DNA from 2 places in the Streptomyces sp. CA-278952 genome. Region 1 is predicted to be linked to the other one. Evidence: riboswitches for the same ligand, from Rfam matches in the RefSeq annotation. Region 1 holds a riboswitch; the other holds the start of a gene.
What was found. Region 1 has a riboswitch for S-adenosylmethionine ahead of N7925_RS27550 (aminotransferase class V-fold PLP-dependent enzyme). Riboswitches for the same ligand answer to the same signal wherever they lie in the genome.
Positions count from the first base shown of each region.

Region 2: it holds a riboswitch for S-adenosylmethionine, as region 1 does, so the genes downstream of both, thrC (threonine synthase) here and N7925_RS27550 (aminotransferase class V-fold PLP-dependent enzyme) in region 1, are expected to answer to the same signal.

Region 1 covers NZ_CP112880.1:6,228,038-6,236,219, forward strand. Annotated here, with positions in the region: gene qcrA (cytochrome bc1 complex Rieske iron-sulfur subunit) at 1-294, shown strand, start outside; gene qcrB (cytochrome bc1 complex cytochrome b subunit) at 291-1,940, shown strand; gene trpD (anthranilate phosphoribosyltransferase) at 2,064-3,128, shown strand; SAM riboswitch class IV at 3,235-3,352, shown strand; gene N7925_RS27550 (aminotransferase class V-fold PLP-dependent enzyme) at 3,530-4,918, shown strand; gene N7925_RS27555 (Lrp/AsnC family transcriptional regulator) at 4,981-5,262, opposite strand; gene N7925_RS27560 (rhomboid family intramembrane serine protease) at 5,259-6,008, opposite strand; gene N7925_RS27565 (hypothetical protein) at 6,202-6,444, shown strand; gene N7925_RS27570 (NYN domain-containing protein) at 6,484-7,845, shown strand; gene N7925_RS27575 (C40 family peptidase) at 8,138-8,182, shown strand, end outside.
Region 2 covers NZ_CP112880.1:3,499,262-3,507,443, forward strand. Annotated here, with positions in the region: gene N7925_RS15600 (asparagine synthase-related protein) at 1-1,430, opposite strand, end outside; gene N7925_RS15605 (keywimysin-related RiPP) at 1,481-1,603, opposite strand; gene groL (chaperonin GroEL) at 2,300-3,922, opposite strand; gene N7925_RS15615 (cold-shock protein) at 4,372-4,578, opposite strand; gene N7925_RS15620 (MoaD/ThiS family protein) at 5,022-5,300, opposite strand; gene thrC (threonine synthase) at 5,330-6,631, opposite strand; SAM riboswitch class I at 6,651-6,778, opposite strand; gene N7925_RS15630 (glucosyl-3-phosphoglycerate synthase) at 6,933-7,883, shown strand; gene N7925_RS15635 (alpha,alpha-trehalose-phosphate synthase (UDP-forming)) at 7,948-8,182, shown strand, end outside.

The DNA.
Region 1 (8,182 bases):
GACGACATCAAGGACAAGCGCCAGCGTGACTGGGCCCACGAGGGCATCGTCGCGTTCTCCAAGATCTGCACCCACGTCGGCTGCCCGATCAGCCTGTACGAGCAGCAGACGCATCACGTGCTCTGCCCGTGCCACCAGTCCACCTTCGACCTCTCCGACGGCGCTCGCGTCATCTTCGGTCCGGCCGGCCACCCCCTTCCGCAGCTGCGGATCGGTGTCAACAGCGAGGGCAACCTCGAGGCGCTCGGCGACTTCGACGAGCCCGTCGGTGCTGCCTTCTGGGAGCGCGGATGAGTACTCCGACCAAGAACCCCTCCGCCGCCGGACCGGCGAGCGGGCGCAAGGCTCCGGCCGGCGAGCGGGTGGCCGACTGGGCGGACGGCCGGCTGGGCATCTACGGCCTCGCCAAGGCCAACATGCGCAAGATCTTCCCGGACCACTGGTCCTTCATGCTCGGTGAGGTCGCGCTCTACAGCTTCATCATCATCATCCTCACGGGTGTGTATCTGACGCTGTTCTTCCAGCCGAGCATGGGCGAGATCGTCTACCACGGTCCGTACGAGCCCATGCAGGGCATCCGGATGTCCGAGGCCTACGCCTCGACCCTGAAGATCAGCTTCGAGGTCCGCGGCGGTCTGCTCGTCCGGCAGATCCACCACTGGGCCGCGCTGATCTTCCTGGCCGCGATGTTCGTGCACATGATGCGCGTCTTCTTCACGGGCGCGTTCCGCAAGCCGCGCGAGATCAACTGGCTCTTCGGCTTCCTGCTGTTCGTGCTCGGCATGTTCACCGGGTTCACCGGCTACTCCCTCCCGGACGACCTGCTCTCCGGTACGGGTGTCCGCTTCACCCAGGGCGCGATCCTGTCCGTGCCGATCGTCGGCACGTACATCTCGATGTTCCTGTTCGGCGGCGAGTTCCCCGGCCACGACTTCGTGGCCCGGTTCTACTCGATCCACATCCTCCTGCTGCCGGGCATCATGCTCGGCCTGCTGGTGGCGCACCTGATCCTGGTCTTCTACCACAAGCACACGCAGTTCGCGGGTCCCGGCCGGACCAACAAGAACGTCGTCGGCATGCCGCTGCTGCCCGTGTACATGGCGAAGGCCGGAGGGTTCTTCTTCCTCGTCTTCGGCGTCATCGCGGCCATCTCCGCCATCGCCACGATCAACCCGATCTGGGCCCTCGGTCCGTACCGGGTCGACCAGGTCTCCACCGGCGCCCAGCCCGACTGGTACATGGGCTTCGCCGAGGGACTGGTCCGTGTGATGCCGGGCTGGGAGATCAACCTGTGGGGTCACACGCTCGCCCTGGGCGTGTTCATCCCGCTGGTCGGCTTCGGCGTGGTCCTCACCGCGATCGCGGTGTACCCGTTCATCGAGTCCTGGGTCACCGGCGACAAGCGCGAGCACCACATCCTGGACCGTCCGCGCAACGCCCCGACCCGTACGGGCTTCGGCGTCGCCTGGATCACGGCGTACTTCATCGGCCTCGTCGGCGGTGGAAACGACCTGTGGGCCACGCACTTCCACCTGTCGATCAACGCCATCACCTGGTTCGTCCGGATCTTCTTCTTCGTCGGACCGGTCATCGCGTTCATCGTCACCAAGCGGATCTGCCTCGGCCTCCAGCGCCGCGACCGGGAGAAGGTGCTGCACGGTCGCGAGACCGGCATCATCAAGCGCCTGCCGCACGGTGAGTTCGTCGAGATCCACGAGCCGCTCAGCCCCGGGCAGCTGCACACGCTCACGGCGCACGAGCAGTACCAGCCGCTCGACCTCGGCCCCGCGGTCGACGAGAACGGCGTCAAGCGCAAGATCTCCCCGGTGCAGAAGCTGCGCGCCAAGCTCAGCAAGGGTTACTTCGCCGACGGGAACCAGATCCCCAAGGCGACCCCCGAGGAGTACAAGGAGATCAGCGAGGGCCACGGCCACCACTGATCACCTGAACTGATCGCCACCGCGAGAGCCCCGTCCATTCGATGGACGGGGCTCTTCGCGGTCCACCCGGCTGGATAGGGTGGAGCCATCTTTCCTGACCGGCTGTGGACCCTGGAGCGGACCATGAACGTTGTGACCCCGAACGGCGGCGACAGCGTGGCGGACCGTTCCTGGCCCGGCCTCCTGAACCCCCTCCTGCGCGGCGAGAACCTCAGCTCCGAGGAGACCGCCTGGGCCATGGACCGCATCATGAGCGGCGAGGCCACCGACGCGCAGATCGCCGGGTTCGCCGTCGCGCTGCGGGCCAAGGGCGAGACCGTCGACGAGGTCACCGGACTGGTCCGCGCGATGTACGCCCACGCCAACACCATCCACGTGCCGGGCCGTACCGTCGACATCGTCGGCACCGGCGGCGACCTCGCCAGGACGGTCAACATCTCGACCATGTCCGCGATCGTCATCGCCGGCACCGGCGCCAAGGTCGTCAAGCACGGCAACCGGGCCGCCTCCTCCGCCAGCGGCTCCTCCGACGTACTGGAGAAGCTCGGCGTCAACCTGGAGCTGACCCCGCGGCGGGTCGTCGAGGTCGCCGAAGCGGCGGGCATCACCTTCTGCTTCGCCGTGAAGTTCCACCCCGCCCTGCGGTACGCCGCCAAGGCCCGCAAGGAACTCGGCGCGCAGACCACGTTCAACATCCTGGGCCCCCTCACCAACCCGGCCCAGGTCCGTGCCCAGGCGGTCGGCGTCGCCGACGCCCGGATGGCGCCCATCGTCGCGGGCGTGCTGGCCGACCGGGGCAACTCGGCGCTGGTCTTCCGCGGTGACGACGGCCTCGACGAGCTGACCACCACCGCCACCTCCCGGGTCTGGGTGGTGCGCGACGGCGCGGTCCGCGAGGAGCCCTTCGACCCGCGCGACGTCGGGCTGCCCATCGTCCCCGTCGAGGCGCTGCGCGGCGCCGACGCCTCGTACAACGCCGATGTGGCCCGCCGGCTGCTGGACGGCGAGGCCGGCGCGGTACGCGAGGCGGTGCTGCTCAACTCGGCGGCGGCCCTGGTCGCCCTGGACCCGGGCCCCGGCACGCTGACCGAGCAGCTCGCGGCGAAGATCCTCGTCGCGGCCGAGGCCATCGACTCCGGGGCCGCCAAGCGGGCCCTGGAGCGCTGGGTGGCGGCCAGCAACGCCTGAACGCGCGACGGAGCCGCCCGCGGCCCGCACGGTGTGACACAGGGCGCAGTCCGGATGCCGGACTGCGCCCTTGCGCGTGTGCACACGTATGGCAAGATGCTGCGCAGGTCATGAGTGACAGCGACTACGGCCCCGGCCCGCTGTCCGGCAACCCTCCGTCCGTGGCGGGGTGCCCCGGGTGAAGACCAGGCCGCAGGCAGCGAGGTCTGCGGCAAGCGCGGGCCCCTCGGCATCCAGCGGATGCCAGCCCCCGGGGTCCTGGTCCCTAGGGAGTCTTCTGTGAGCAAGCGAATGCGCTAGGGCTGACCGCCCTCCTTCCGCGCACCCTTTTCTCTTCCCCTCCCTGCGCTGCCGCGTACTGCCGGCGCATGGATTTCGCCTGCCTGTTACGGGAGTTCGCCATGTCTGTCCCCACCGCTGCCCTCGACTCGTCGGTTTGTGCCCCACTGCCCGTTCTGGGGCAGAACGTCACGGTCCCGCTCGTCACCGGCGGTGAGGTCACCTACGCCGCGCTCGACTACGCCGCCAGCGCCCCGGCCCTCCAGCGGGTCTGGGACGACGTCGCCGCGTACGCCCCGTACTACGGCAGCGTCCACCGCGGCGCCGGCTACCTCTCGCAGCTCTCCACCGACCTCTTCGAGAACAGCCGCCGCACGGTCGCGGAGTTCCTCGGCTGCCGCGCGGAGGACCAGGTGGTCTTCACCCGCTCCACGACCGACTCCCTCAACCTGCTGGCCGCCGCGATCCCCGCCGGCTGCCAGGTCTTCGTCTACGAGACCGAGCACCACGCGTCCCTGCTGCCCTGGCGCGACGCCCAGGTCACCTACCTCGACGCACCCCGCACCCCGGCCCAGGCCGTCGAGACCCTGGAGCGCGCGCTCGCCGACCGCGACCCCTACGGCCCCGCCCTCGTCTGCGTCACCGGCGCGTCCAACGTGACCGGCGAGCTGTGGCCGGTGCGGGAACTGGCCGCCGCCGCCCACGCGCACGGCGCCCGGATCGTCCTGGACGCCGCGCAGCTCGCCCCGCACCACCCCGTGGACATCGCCGAACTGGACGTCGACTGGGTCGCGTTCTCCGGCCACAAGCTGTACGCGCCCTTCGGCTCCGGTGTCCTGGCCGGCCGCGCCGACTGGCTCCAGGCCGCCGAGCCGTACCTCGCCGGCGGCGGCGCGTCCCGCAAGGTCGCCCGGCGCGCCGACGGCGGCGTGGACGTCGACTGGCACACCACGGCCGCCCGCCACGAGGCCGGTTCGCCGAACGTCATCGGCGTCTACTCCATCGCCTCCGCCTGCAAGGCCCTGACCGAGGCCGGCTTCGAGGGCCTGGTCGCCCGGGAGCAGGAGCTGGTGGGCCGGGTCCGCGAGGGGCTCGCCGAGGTGCCCGAGGTGCGGGTGCTCTCGCTGTTCGGCGACGACGCCCCCCGGGTCGGCGTCATCTCCTTCGTGGTGCGCGGCTGGAACAGCTCGCACTTCGCCGCCGCCCTCTCCGCCGAGTACGGCATCGGCGTGCGCGACGGCCTCTTCTGCGCCCACCCGCTGGTGCGCACCCTGCTCGGCAGCGACCCGCAGGACCCGGGCGAGTGCGGCGCGCCGGAGGCCGAGCCGGGCGAGCGATCCCTCAACGCGATCCGCGTCAGCTTCGGCGCCGGTACGCCCGACGAGCACATCGAGCGGTTCCTTCGCGCGGTCTCCGAGCTGGTCCGTGAGGGCGCCCGGTGGAACTACCGCACCGAGGACGGCCGCTGCGTCCCGGACCGCGGCGAAGCCGCCCAGGTCTACACGTCCTGATGAAACACCTCGGCCGGGGACAGGAGCACCGCCCGTCCCCGGCCCGAGCCGAACGAGAGGCCCTACGCGTCGAGGCCGATGGCGAAGGCCGCTTCCAGGTCGTGCTGGGAGTACGTACGGAACGCCACGTGGGTGTCGGTGCCCTCGACGCCCGGGATCTTGCTGATCCGGCCGGGGATGACATCGGCGAGGTCGTCGTGCCTGGCGACCCGGACCATGGCGATCAGGTCGTAGGTGCCGGTGACGGAGAAGACCTCGCTGACACTGTCCAGCGCGGCGATGGCCTCGGCGATCTCCGGAATCCGGTCCACGCTGGTCTTGATGAGCACGATCGCGGTGATCACGGCTGGCTGTCTCCCTCGGTGGCTGGAACCTTCACTCTAGCTCTCCGCCCATAACTCACCCAGGCGCACAGGAATCCGGCCGCGAAGCCCGCCACATGCGCCAGGTACGCCACCCCGGGACCGCTGCCCGCGCCCTGCGCGGCCGCCCACTGGAGCCCGAACCAGAAGACCAGCACCATCCAGGCGGGGAAGCGCAGCGGCAGGAAGAAGAGGAACGGGAACAGGCTGGTCACCCGGGTCCTGGGGAACAGGTGGAGGAACGCGCCGAGCACCGCGGAGATCGCCCCCGACGCCCCCACCAGCGTCTGCCCGGAGTCCGCGTGCGCCGCCGCGTAGCAGACCAGCGCGACATAGCCGCAGCCCACGTAGAACAGGGCGAACCGCACCCGGCCCATGCGCTCCTCGGCCATCGCGCCGAACACGTACAGGAACAGCAGGTTCCCCAGCAGGTGCAGCCAGCTGCCGTGCACGAACAGCGCGGTGAACGGTGTGATCAGCGCATGCGCGGACCCCTGCCACAGCTCGGCGGGGATCACTCCCCACCGCTCGAAGTACCCGGCCTGCGCGGCGAGCAGCGCATCCTCGCTCCCGTAGGCGGCGCCGCCGAACCCGGAGAGCGGGCTGATCAGGAAGATCACCCCGCAGACGGCGATCAGTCCGTACGTGACCGGAGCGCCGCTCGACGCCGCCGCGTCCCGGATCCTCCCCGCCGTGGTCCGCCGGTCGGCCTGCCGCCCATCGATCATGTACAGAGCATGACGTACCGGTGGAGAACCGGACGGAGCGCCTCGCCGTGCCGATGCCTATACGCAAGGCCGTAGGGTTACGCCAGGACTTCCGCAGTTCGACGGCGCACCGCGAGTTCCTTGACGTAGACAGGTGGAGACGCGGCGGCGCGCCCGGCGCGGGCTTCTGGCGACGACGAAAGAGGACCCAACGATGACGACGGTTCCCCTGCCGACCGACTCGACCCGCTGGCGCTGCACGCTGTGCGGCAATCTCACGCGCTTCGACGTGACCCGCTCCTCCAAGGTCGTGGAGTACGTGCACCTCGACCTGGCCGGTGAGTCGAGTGTCGAGGAGCGGGAGGTCGTCAGTGAGACCATCGAGTCGGTCCGCTGTCGTTGGTGCAACGCGGTGGACCAGATCGAACTGGTGGACAGGCCGGGTGCCGCTTCCTGAGGGAGCGCACCCTTCGACATATCTATGGGGTGACGGACGGTGGATCAGCCGACCAGCGGCGCCGGACCGGCCGATGAGGCCGACGGCGGTGCGGAGGTGCTCGGCCGTCCGCTGCCCGAGGGTGTGCGACGGCGGGTGATCGCGCTGGTCTCGGACGCCTTCGGTGGCCTGACCGTCTCCGAACTGCCCGCCCAGCTACGACAGTACGCCCGGTTCACCCCGACCCGGCGGGCGAAGTTCGCGGGGAACGCGATGGCCGCCGCCCTCGAGAGCGACGCCCTCTTCCGGCAGCGCATCGGAGAGCGGCTCGGCCAGTCCCAGCCCGAGCTGACCGGCGCGCTGGAGGCGGGTTCGCCGCCCGCCGCCGCCGATCCCCTCGATGTGGCCGCGGCCGCCTACGTGCTGCGCCCGGTCGGCTGGGTCAAGCTGGTCGAATCGGCCGGCGAGGAGGTCCAGCGCGCCGACGCGGAACGGGCCGACGAGGAGACCCGGCGCGAACTGGAGCACCTGCGCGAGGAGCTGGAGCGGGCCCGCGCCCACACCCGCGCCGAGACCGAGCGGCTGCGCACCGAGCTGGAGGCGGCCCGCAAGGAGGCCGAGTCGCTGCACCGCAAGCTGCGCAGCGCGCTGAGCGAGGTGAAGCGCGGCGAGGCCGCCCTGCGCCGCGGCGCCGCCGAGGCCGACACCGCACGTGCCGATTCGGCCGCCCAGCTCTCCGCCGCGGAGAGCGAGTCGCGCCGGCTCAAGGGGCGGCTGGGGGAGGCCGAGGCGGCCCTGGAGGCCAGCCGCCGGGCCGCGCGTGAGGGCCGCTCGGTGGAGGACATGCGGCTGCGGCTGCTCCTGGACACCGTGCTGGACGCGGCCTCGGGGCTGCGGCGGGAGCTGGCGCTTCCCCCGGCGACGACACGTCCCGCCGACACCGTGGACGCGGTGGAGCCCGGCCGGATGTCACCCAAGGACATTGCGGCCAGGGCCCTTTCGGAGACCGATCCGGCGCTGCTGGACCAGCTGCTGGCGCTGCCACAGGCCCACCTCATCGTGGACGGCTACAACGTCACCAAGACCGGCTATCCCCAGATGCCGCTGGAGAAGCAGCGGTTGCGGCTGCTGGGCGGGCTCTCGGTGCTCGCGGCGCAGACCGGCGCCGAGATGACCTGCGTCTTCGACGGGGCCGAACTGGCCGCCCCGGTGCTGCTGGCCCCGCCCCGGGGCGTACGGGTGCTGTTCAGCAAGGCCGGGGTCACGGCGGACGAGCTGATCCGCCAACTGGCCCGCGCGGAACCGCCGGGGCGGCCCGTGGTGGTCGTCTCCACCGACCGGGAGGTGGCGGACGGCGTGGCCAAGGCCGGTGCGCGACCGGTCGCGTCCGTCTTGCTCCTCAAGCGCCTTTCGCGCGTCTAGCGGGATATGCGCGACATGTGTGGCATGCCGTATTTCTGGGAACGTACCGTCAAGTCGCCGCTACACGCGGTGGAGTGAGAGTAAAGAAGTGCCCGGTGTGACGAGAAAAATCCTGTGAGGATTTGAACTGATCACAAGATGGTCACTAGGGTCAGGCCTCGAACCTTCGCACGGTTGATCACCCATCGGGGGTGACGGCGAAGGAACCGCCGAGTCCGTCATGTGCACGGAGCCGGGGAATCTTTCCCCCACAGCCCGGTAGGCGGCTCTGAGGAAGAAGGAGCTCGCCTTCGTGGCGTCCCACCGTCGTCCCAAGCAGCCGAGCCGCACCCGCGTG
Region 2 (8,182 bases), 2.7 Mb from region 1:
GCGTGGTCGGTGAACCAGGGCCGCAGCGACTGCCGTACGCCCCAGGAGAGCAGTGGGGTCCGGGCTACCGGCTGGGGTTCGGCGGTGACCGCCCCGGCGAGCCAGCGGGGGAACGTGGAGCGGTTCAGCAGGGCCCTCACCGTCGGCAGGAGCGGCCAGCCGAGCTGGTGGCGCAGGCCGCCGAGGTGGCTCCAGGCGGTGAACGGGTTGCCGTGGAAGAGGTCCTGGTAGGCGTGGGGCAGACCGAGGAAGAGTTCGTCGCCGCCGTAGCCGGTGAGGTGGTAGCGCGAGCCGGTGGCGTGGGCGCGGCTGAGCAGGAGGTGCGCGCGGGCCCGGCCGGGGGCGACGGGAAGCGGTTCGTCGTTCAACTCGTCGGCGCAGGAGGCCAGACCGGCGTAGAAGTAGGGGACGTCGTCGGCGGGGATGACCTGGTGGTCCAGGGCGGTGGACGCGGTGCTCGTCGTGCTCCGCCCGGCCGCCTCGCCCTTCCCGGCCGCCTCCACCGCCCTCCGCGCCCATGTCTCGTCCTCGCTGTAGCGGTCCCGGGCGGCCACGGTGAGGAGGGCCAGCTCGGCAGGTCCCGTCGCTCGGGCGGCGAACGTGAGCGAGGTGGAGTCCAGTCCGCCGGACAGCTCGCAGCTGATCCGGTCCAGGCCGCCGATATGGGCCCGTACGGAGGCGGCGACGGCGTCACCGAGTCTTCGGGCTCCCTCGTCCAGGGAGAGTTCGGCGGGCGGCGGCTCCCACCAGCGGTGCTCCGTGGGGCCGGGGACGGCGGCCGTGCCCGGTGCTGCGACGGGCAGGGCCAGGCCGTACCCGGCGCCGGTCTCGTACACGCCCCGCCACACGACGCGGCGGCTCAGCGGGTGCGGCAGGAAGTCGAGCATGCGCAGGGCCAGCGCGCCGTCGTCCAGGGGCGCGCCGGTCAGGCGGGCCAGGACGGCGGGGCGGTCGGAGGCGATGGTTCCGGCCTCGGGGTGCCGGGCGTGGTAGATCCGGCGCAGCCCGGAGGCGGTGCCCCGGATCCAGGTCTCGCCGGAGAGCCGGGCGATCACGTGGTGGAGGCCGGGCAGCCGGGCGAGGCGGCGTTCCAGGCCGGCCCGGTCGCGGGCGCCCTCCAGAAGGCCGGCGAGCACGGCCTCGGGGACCCGGCCCGGGCCGATGAGCACGAGGGCGTCGTCGCCCCGGCGGAGGTGGCTCACCTCGCGGACCAGCGGGCGGGCGATGACCCAGGGCCGTCCCGAAGCGTGGGCGACGACCGGCGTCCCGCCCGTACCGGGGCGAAGGCGCGCACTCAGGGAGAGGCCCGCGCCCGCAGGGAGGCCCGTGCCCGGGGAAAGGCCTGTGCCCGGGGGGAGTTGCCCGGCCACCGCCGCTCCCGCCGCACTGTCCGGCAGGACGACGAAGTAGTCACGCGGGTGGCCGGGCATGTTCACCTTCCGGAAGTTCTCATACGGCGCGCAGGAAACCGGGGGCCGGATCAGCTGATGCGACGGACCCAGTACTCCTTGTACGAGCCGTAGAAGTAACCGGCGGTCTTCTTCGAGAAGTCGCCCTGCTTGAACAGCGACGGCTTCACGTAAGCCTTCTTCTGCGGCTTCATGACACCTTCCCTTCTGTGCGGTTGACGACCGTTATGCCCAGTGAGTTCTGCATGACGGACGTTCTTCATGCGACTGGTGTTCACCACGTGAACACCAGAGCCATCATGTCCCGCAGCCCAACCGGTACGCATGATTCCGACTTACCGTCCGAAGTTGGCTGGATAGCGCGAGCGGCGAGGTCCGGGGCGGTCCGCTCCGGGCCGTCTCCACCGGGGCCGGGAACGCCGGTCGGCCGCCGTGTGCAGTCGCACACCGCCGGGTCGCAGACGCGAGGTGGACTGGACCACTGACCGGCTGCGGGCGCCCGACCGGGCGGTGAGCTGCCAGGAGGGGGAGCGGCCCACCGGGGCAGCGGGGAACCAGCCGGAACGGGTCTCCGGGCGGCTCCGCGTCCGCCCTGCCTCCGGGGGCGCGGGCGCACCACCGTGATCGGCACGACCGCGCTGACGCGTGCTGCCTCACCGGGAAGGGCGCGGCAAGTAGCCATTCGGCCACGTGCCCGCACGCGGGGCGGCCGGCGTCGGCGCGCGTCGGGGGACGTCGGGGAACGTCGGGGAACGTCGGGGAACGTCGGCGCGCGTCGGGGAACGCCACAGGGGCGGCACCTCCGTGAAGGAGATACCGCCCCTGTGGGACGTACGGCGAACTTCGATCAGCCGGAGGGCTTCCGGGCGGGCCCGGGACTCCGCGGCGGATCAGAAGTCCATGTCACCGCCCGGCATGCCGCCCGGAGCGGCCGCGCCGGCCTTCTCGGGCTTGTCGGCGATGACGGCCTCGGTGGTGAGGAAGAGCGCGGCGATGGACGCGGCGTTCTGCAGAGCGGAGCGCGTGACCTTCGCCGGGTCGATGATGCCCTCGGCGATCATGTCGACGTACTCACCGGTCGCGGCGTTGAGGCCGTGACCGATCGGCAGGTTGCGGACCTTCTCCACGACGACGCCACCCTCGAGACCACCGTTGACGGCGATCTGCTTGAGCGGGGCCTCCAGCGCGAGCTTCACGGCGTTGGCGCCGGTCGCCTCGTCGCCCGTGAGGTCGAGCTTCTCGAAGACGGCCGAGGCCTGGAGCAGAGCCACGCCACCACCGGCGACGATGCCCTCCTCGACGGCGGCCTTGGCGTTGCGCACCGCGTCCTCGATGCGGTGCTTGCGCTCCTTGAGCTCCACCTCGGTGGCGGCGCCGGCCTTGATGACGGCCACGCCGCCGGCCAGCTTCGCCAGACGCTCCTGGAGCTTCTCGCGGTCGTAGTCCGAGTCGGAGTTCTCGATCTCGGCGCGGATCTGCTTGACGCGACCCTGAACCTGGTCGCTGTCACCGGCGCCGTCGACGATCGTGGTCTCGTCCTTGGTGATGACGACCTTGCGGGCACGGCCGAGCAGGTCCAGGCCGGCGTTCTCCAGCTTGAGACCGACCTCCTCGGAGATCACGGTGCCACCGGTGAGGATGGCGATGTCCGCGAGCATGGCCTTGCGGCGGTCGCCGAAGCCCGGGGCCTTGACGGCGACGGACTTGAACGTGCCCTTGATCTTGTTGACGACCAGGGTGGAGAGCGCCTCGCCCTCGACGTCCTCGGCGATGATCAGCAGGGGCTTGCCCGACTGCATGACCTTCTCCAGCAGCGGGATCAGGTCCTTGACGCTGGCGATCTTCGAGTTGACGATCAGGATGTACGGGTCGTCGAGCGACGCCTCCATACGCTCCATGTCGGTCGCGAAGTACGCCGAGATGTAGCCCTTGTCGAAGCGCATACCCTCGGTGAGCTCGAGCTCCAGACCGAAGGTCTGGGACTCCTCGACGGTGATGACGCCTTCCTTGCCGACCTTGTCCATCGCCTCGGCGATCTTGGCGCCGATCTCGGTGTCGGCGGCGGAGATGGAGGCGGTCGAAGCGATCTGCTCCTTGGTCTCCACGTCCTTGGCCTGCTCCAGCAGAGCGGCGGAGACGGCCTCGACGGCCTTCTCGATGCCCCGCTTGAGGGCCATCGGGTTGGCGCCTGCGGCGACGTTGCGCAGGCCCTCGCGGACGAGAGCCTGAGCCAGAACGGTGGCGGTGGTCGTACCGTCGCCGGCGACGTCGTCCGTCTTCTTGGCGACCTCCTTGACCAGCTCCGCACCGATCTTCTCGTACGGGTCCTCGAGCTCGATCTCCTTGGCGATGGAAACACCATCGTTGGTGATCGTGGGCGCGCCCCACTTCTTCTCGAGGACGACGTTACGGCCCTTGGGGCCGAGGGTGACCTTGACGGCGTCGGCGAGCTGGTTCATCCCGCGCTCGAGACCGCGCCGTGCCTCCTCGTCGAACGCGATGATCTTGGCCATGTGAAGTGGTCCTCCCGGACAGGGGTGGATTCTCCGGACCGAGAGGCGCCCGCGACGGACGGCCTGCCTGCGTGGTGGTTCCTTGCCCCACCGCGCCTGCGGGCCTCACCGGCCCGGTCCAAGTTTCTGTCACTCTCACCTGGAGAGTGCTAACGCCAATGATTAGCACTCGACCCCTGCGAGTGCAAGCGTCCCTCTCCGGATGTGGACAGCGGCGCGCCTCGGAGGCGGACAGGGGCGCGCCTCGGACGGGGACGGGGGCGCGCCTCGGATGGGGACGGCGGGGACGGCAGTACGCCTTGGACGGGGACGGCAGCGCGCATCGGATGGGGACGGCTGCACGCTCCTCCCGGTCGCAGGGCCGCCGGGACGCACGAAGGGCCCGGTCCCCTGATCCGGGGGCCGGGCCCTGCGTGCGTGAGTAGTGTCGTCGGACGACCGCGCCGAGCTCAGCCGACGGCGAGCTTGACCATGTCGGCCTGGGGCCCCTTCTGGCCCTGCGAGATCTCGAATTCAACTCGCTGACCCTCTTCGAGGGTGCGGTACCCGTCCATCTGGATCGCGCTGTAGTGGACGAAAACATCCGCACCACCGTCGACCGCGATGAAGCCGTACCCCTTCTCCGCGTTGAACCACTTGACGGTGCCCTGAGCCATGCCTAACTCCCCTATTACTGGCCCTTGCACGGGACCGCACTTCGCGGACCCGGGTCGGAACTCACCCCCCGACAGGAGAGGGTGGGCGGCGCCGCAGCGCGTCGACCGCGGCCGAATGTATCCGCCCAACTGCCCTCTGCAACAGGTCAATCGGACGAGAATTCCGGGCACGGAAGAACACGCGAATATGCGGGTTTGCTGAGATTTGCGGGCAAGTCGGGCCAGACAAAGGGCACTTATGCCGCAAGAGGTTCACGTACTTTGGCTGCTTCTTATCGGGGCCGGGCGCATTCACATATGCGGGCGGCACGAGCAGCGGACGGGGCTTCCCCAACTGTACCGTGCTCAACCATGCAGAATTGCCCCCTCCGCTTGTCTCGCGGAGGGGGCAACTGTGGTCACTCAGAGGTGCGGTGGGCCGCCGCGCAGCGGCCCTTGACGGTTCAGCAGCCGCCGGCGACCGCGGGGATGATCGAGACGCCCGCGCCGTCGGGCGTGGCCGCGTCCAGGCCGCCCTCGAAGCGCACGTCGTCGTCGTTGACGTACACGTTCACGAAGCGGCGCAGCTTGCCCTGGTCGTCCAGGACGCGGGCCGCGATGCCCGGGTGGTCCTTCTCCAGGGACTCGATGACCTCGGAGAGCTTGGCGCCCTCCGCCGGGACCTCGGCCTGGCCGCCCGTGTACGTACGGAGGATGGTGGGGATACGGACCTTGACGCTCATGGTGGGTGCCTTCCTGAAGTCTCGGGTGATCAGCCGGCGGCGAGGCCCGCGGCGCGGAACGCGTCCAGGCTCGGCTTGATGGTCGCCGTGGCCTGCGAGGTCGCGGAGACCGCGTCCAGCGTCTTGAGGCCGTCGCCGGTGTTCAGGACGACGGTGGTGAGCGCCGGGTCGATGACGCCCGCCTCGATGAGCTTCTTCGTCACGCCGAGCGTCACGCCGCCCGCCGTCTCGCCGAAGATGCCCTCGGTGCGCGCCAGCAGCTTGATCGCGTCGACGACCTGCTCGTCGGTCACGTCCTCCACCGCGCCGCCGGTGCGGCGGGCGATGTCCAGGACGTACGGGCCGTCCGCCGGGTTGCCGATGGCCAGCGACTTGGCGATGGTGTTCGGCTTCTGGGGCCGTACGACGTCGTGACCGGCCTTGAAGGCGGCGGAGACCGGGGAGCAGCCCTCGGCCTGGGCGCCGAAGATCTTGTACGGCCGGTCCTCGACGAGGCCGAGCTTGATCAGCTCCTGGAACCCCTTGTCGATCTTGGTGAGCTGGGAGCCGGACGCGATCGGGATGACGATCTGGTCGGGCAGCCGCCAGCCGAGCTGCTCGCAGATCTCGTACGCCAGCGTCTTGGAGCCCTCGCCGTAGTACGGGCGCAGGTTGACGTTGACGAAGCCCCAGCCCTCGCCGAGCGGATCGCCGATGAGCTCGGAGCAGAAGCGGTTGACGTCGTCGTAGTTGCCCTCGATGCCGACCAGTTCACCGCCGTACACCGCGGCCATGACGACCTTGCCCTGCTCCAGGTCGTGCGGGATGAACACGCAGGAGCGCAGTCCGGCCCGGGCGGCGGCGGCGCCGACGGCTCCGGCCAGGTTGCCCGTGGAGGAGCAGGAGAGGGTGGTGAAGCCGAAGGCGCGGGCGGCCTCCACGGCGATGGCGACGACGCGGTCCTTGAAGGAGTGCGTCGGGTTGCCGGAGTCGTCCTTCACGTACAGGCCGCCGGTGACGCCCAGCTCACGGGCGAGGTTGTCGGCCTTGACGAGCTTGGTGAAGCCGGGGTTGATGTTGGGCTTCTCCGCGACGTCCGCGGGCACCGGCAGCAGCGGGGCGTAGCGCCAGATGTTGTTCGGGCCGGCCTCGATGCGCTTCCGCAGCTCCTCCGGGGAGCCGGTGGGCAGCTCGTAGGCCACTTCCAGCGGCCCGAAACAGGACGCACAGGCGAAAAGGGGGCCGAGCTCGAAACGCTCGCCGCACTCGCGGCAGGAAAGCGCCGCGGCGGGGCCGAGATCGGCGGCCGGGGCGGAAGAAGCGGTGCTACCTGCAACGGTCTGAACAGCCATGATGGCGGAGGTCCCTTTCTCCTCATCTTCCCTGCGACGCATTTCGCCGCAAGACGGAATTGGCACCTTCCCCACCGTGACCTCGCGGTCGGCAGGAGGGTTGCCGGGACTTCAACGGGCCGTTCCCTCAGTCCCTCTGGATGAGCTCTTATGGCGCTGGATCTTCGATCCAGGCGTTTATGTGCGCTCCGACCCCGACATGCGACGGCCATCCGCGTTGTTCAAGACTGTAACCGAAGCACCGGACCGTTGAGATAGTCGTCCGAACCGCGAGATGGATCACACACAGGGAGTGCCGACCGTGCTCGAAGAGGTGGAACGCTGGCTGACCAGGCGTTCCTGGTCGTCCGGCGACCGCCCGCTGAACCGGCTCACCGACGCCCGGGACACCGATCCGCACCGCACGTCCGTGAGCGTGGTGCTGCCCGCGCTGAACGAGGAGGCCACGGTCGGCGCGATCGTGGCGACGATCCGCCGGGAGCTGATGGAGAAGGTCCGGCTCGTCGACGAACTCGTGGTGATCGACTCCGGCTCCACCGACGCCACCGCCGCCGTGGCCCGGGCGGCGGGTGCCCGGGTGGTCCACCGGGACGCGATCCTGCCCCGGATCCCGGCCCTGCCCGGGAAGGGCGAGGTGCTGTGGCGGTCACTCCTGGTGACCAGCGGCGAGATCGTGTGCTTCATCGACGCCGACCTCAGGGACTTCTCCGCGGACTTCGTCTCGGGCACGGTCGGACCCCTGCTCACCGACCCGTCCGTCCAGTTCGTCAAGGCGATGTACGACCGCCCGCTCGGTGACAGGGCAGGTCAGGGCGGTCGGGTCACCGAGCTGGTGGCACGCCCGCTGCTCAATCTGCACTGGCCCCAGCTGGCCGGGTTCGTACAGCCGCTGGGCGGTGAGTACGCGGTGCGGCGGTCCCTGCTGGAGCGGCTGCCGTTCCCGGTCGGTTACGGAGTGGAGCTGGGCCTGCTGGTGGACGCGCTGCACACGGTGGGCCTGGACGCGCTGGGCCAGGTCGACGTCGGCGTGCGCGTCCACCGCCACCAGGACGGGCAGGCGCTGGGCCGGATGGCGGCGGCGATCTACCGCACGGCGCAGCTGCGGCTCTCCCGGGGCCATCTGGTGCGGCCCGCGCTGACCCAGTTCGAGCGCGGCGAGGACGGCTTCGTGCCCCGCACCCATGCGGTGGACACGGAGGAGCGCCCGCCGATGCGGGAGATCGCGGAGTACGCGGAGCGCCACGCGGCGTGAGGCGGTGGGCCGCATGACGCCCTGAGGCGTTTGGGGGCTTCCCGAACGGGCTAGGTTCCGCTACATGGTCTCCGAGCACGCCGAACACGCACCCGCACCCGAACCCGGATCCGCGGCCGCCTCCACGGCCCAGGTCCTCGTCGCGTCCAACCGCGGCCCCGTCTCGTACACCCTCGGCGAGGACGGGACGCTCGACGCCAAGCGCGGCGGCGGCGGGCTCGTCTCCGGGCTGAGCGCCGTCGACGACAAGCTGTGGGTCTGCGCGGCCCTCGGCGACGGGGACCGCGAGGCGGTGCGGC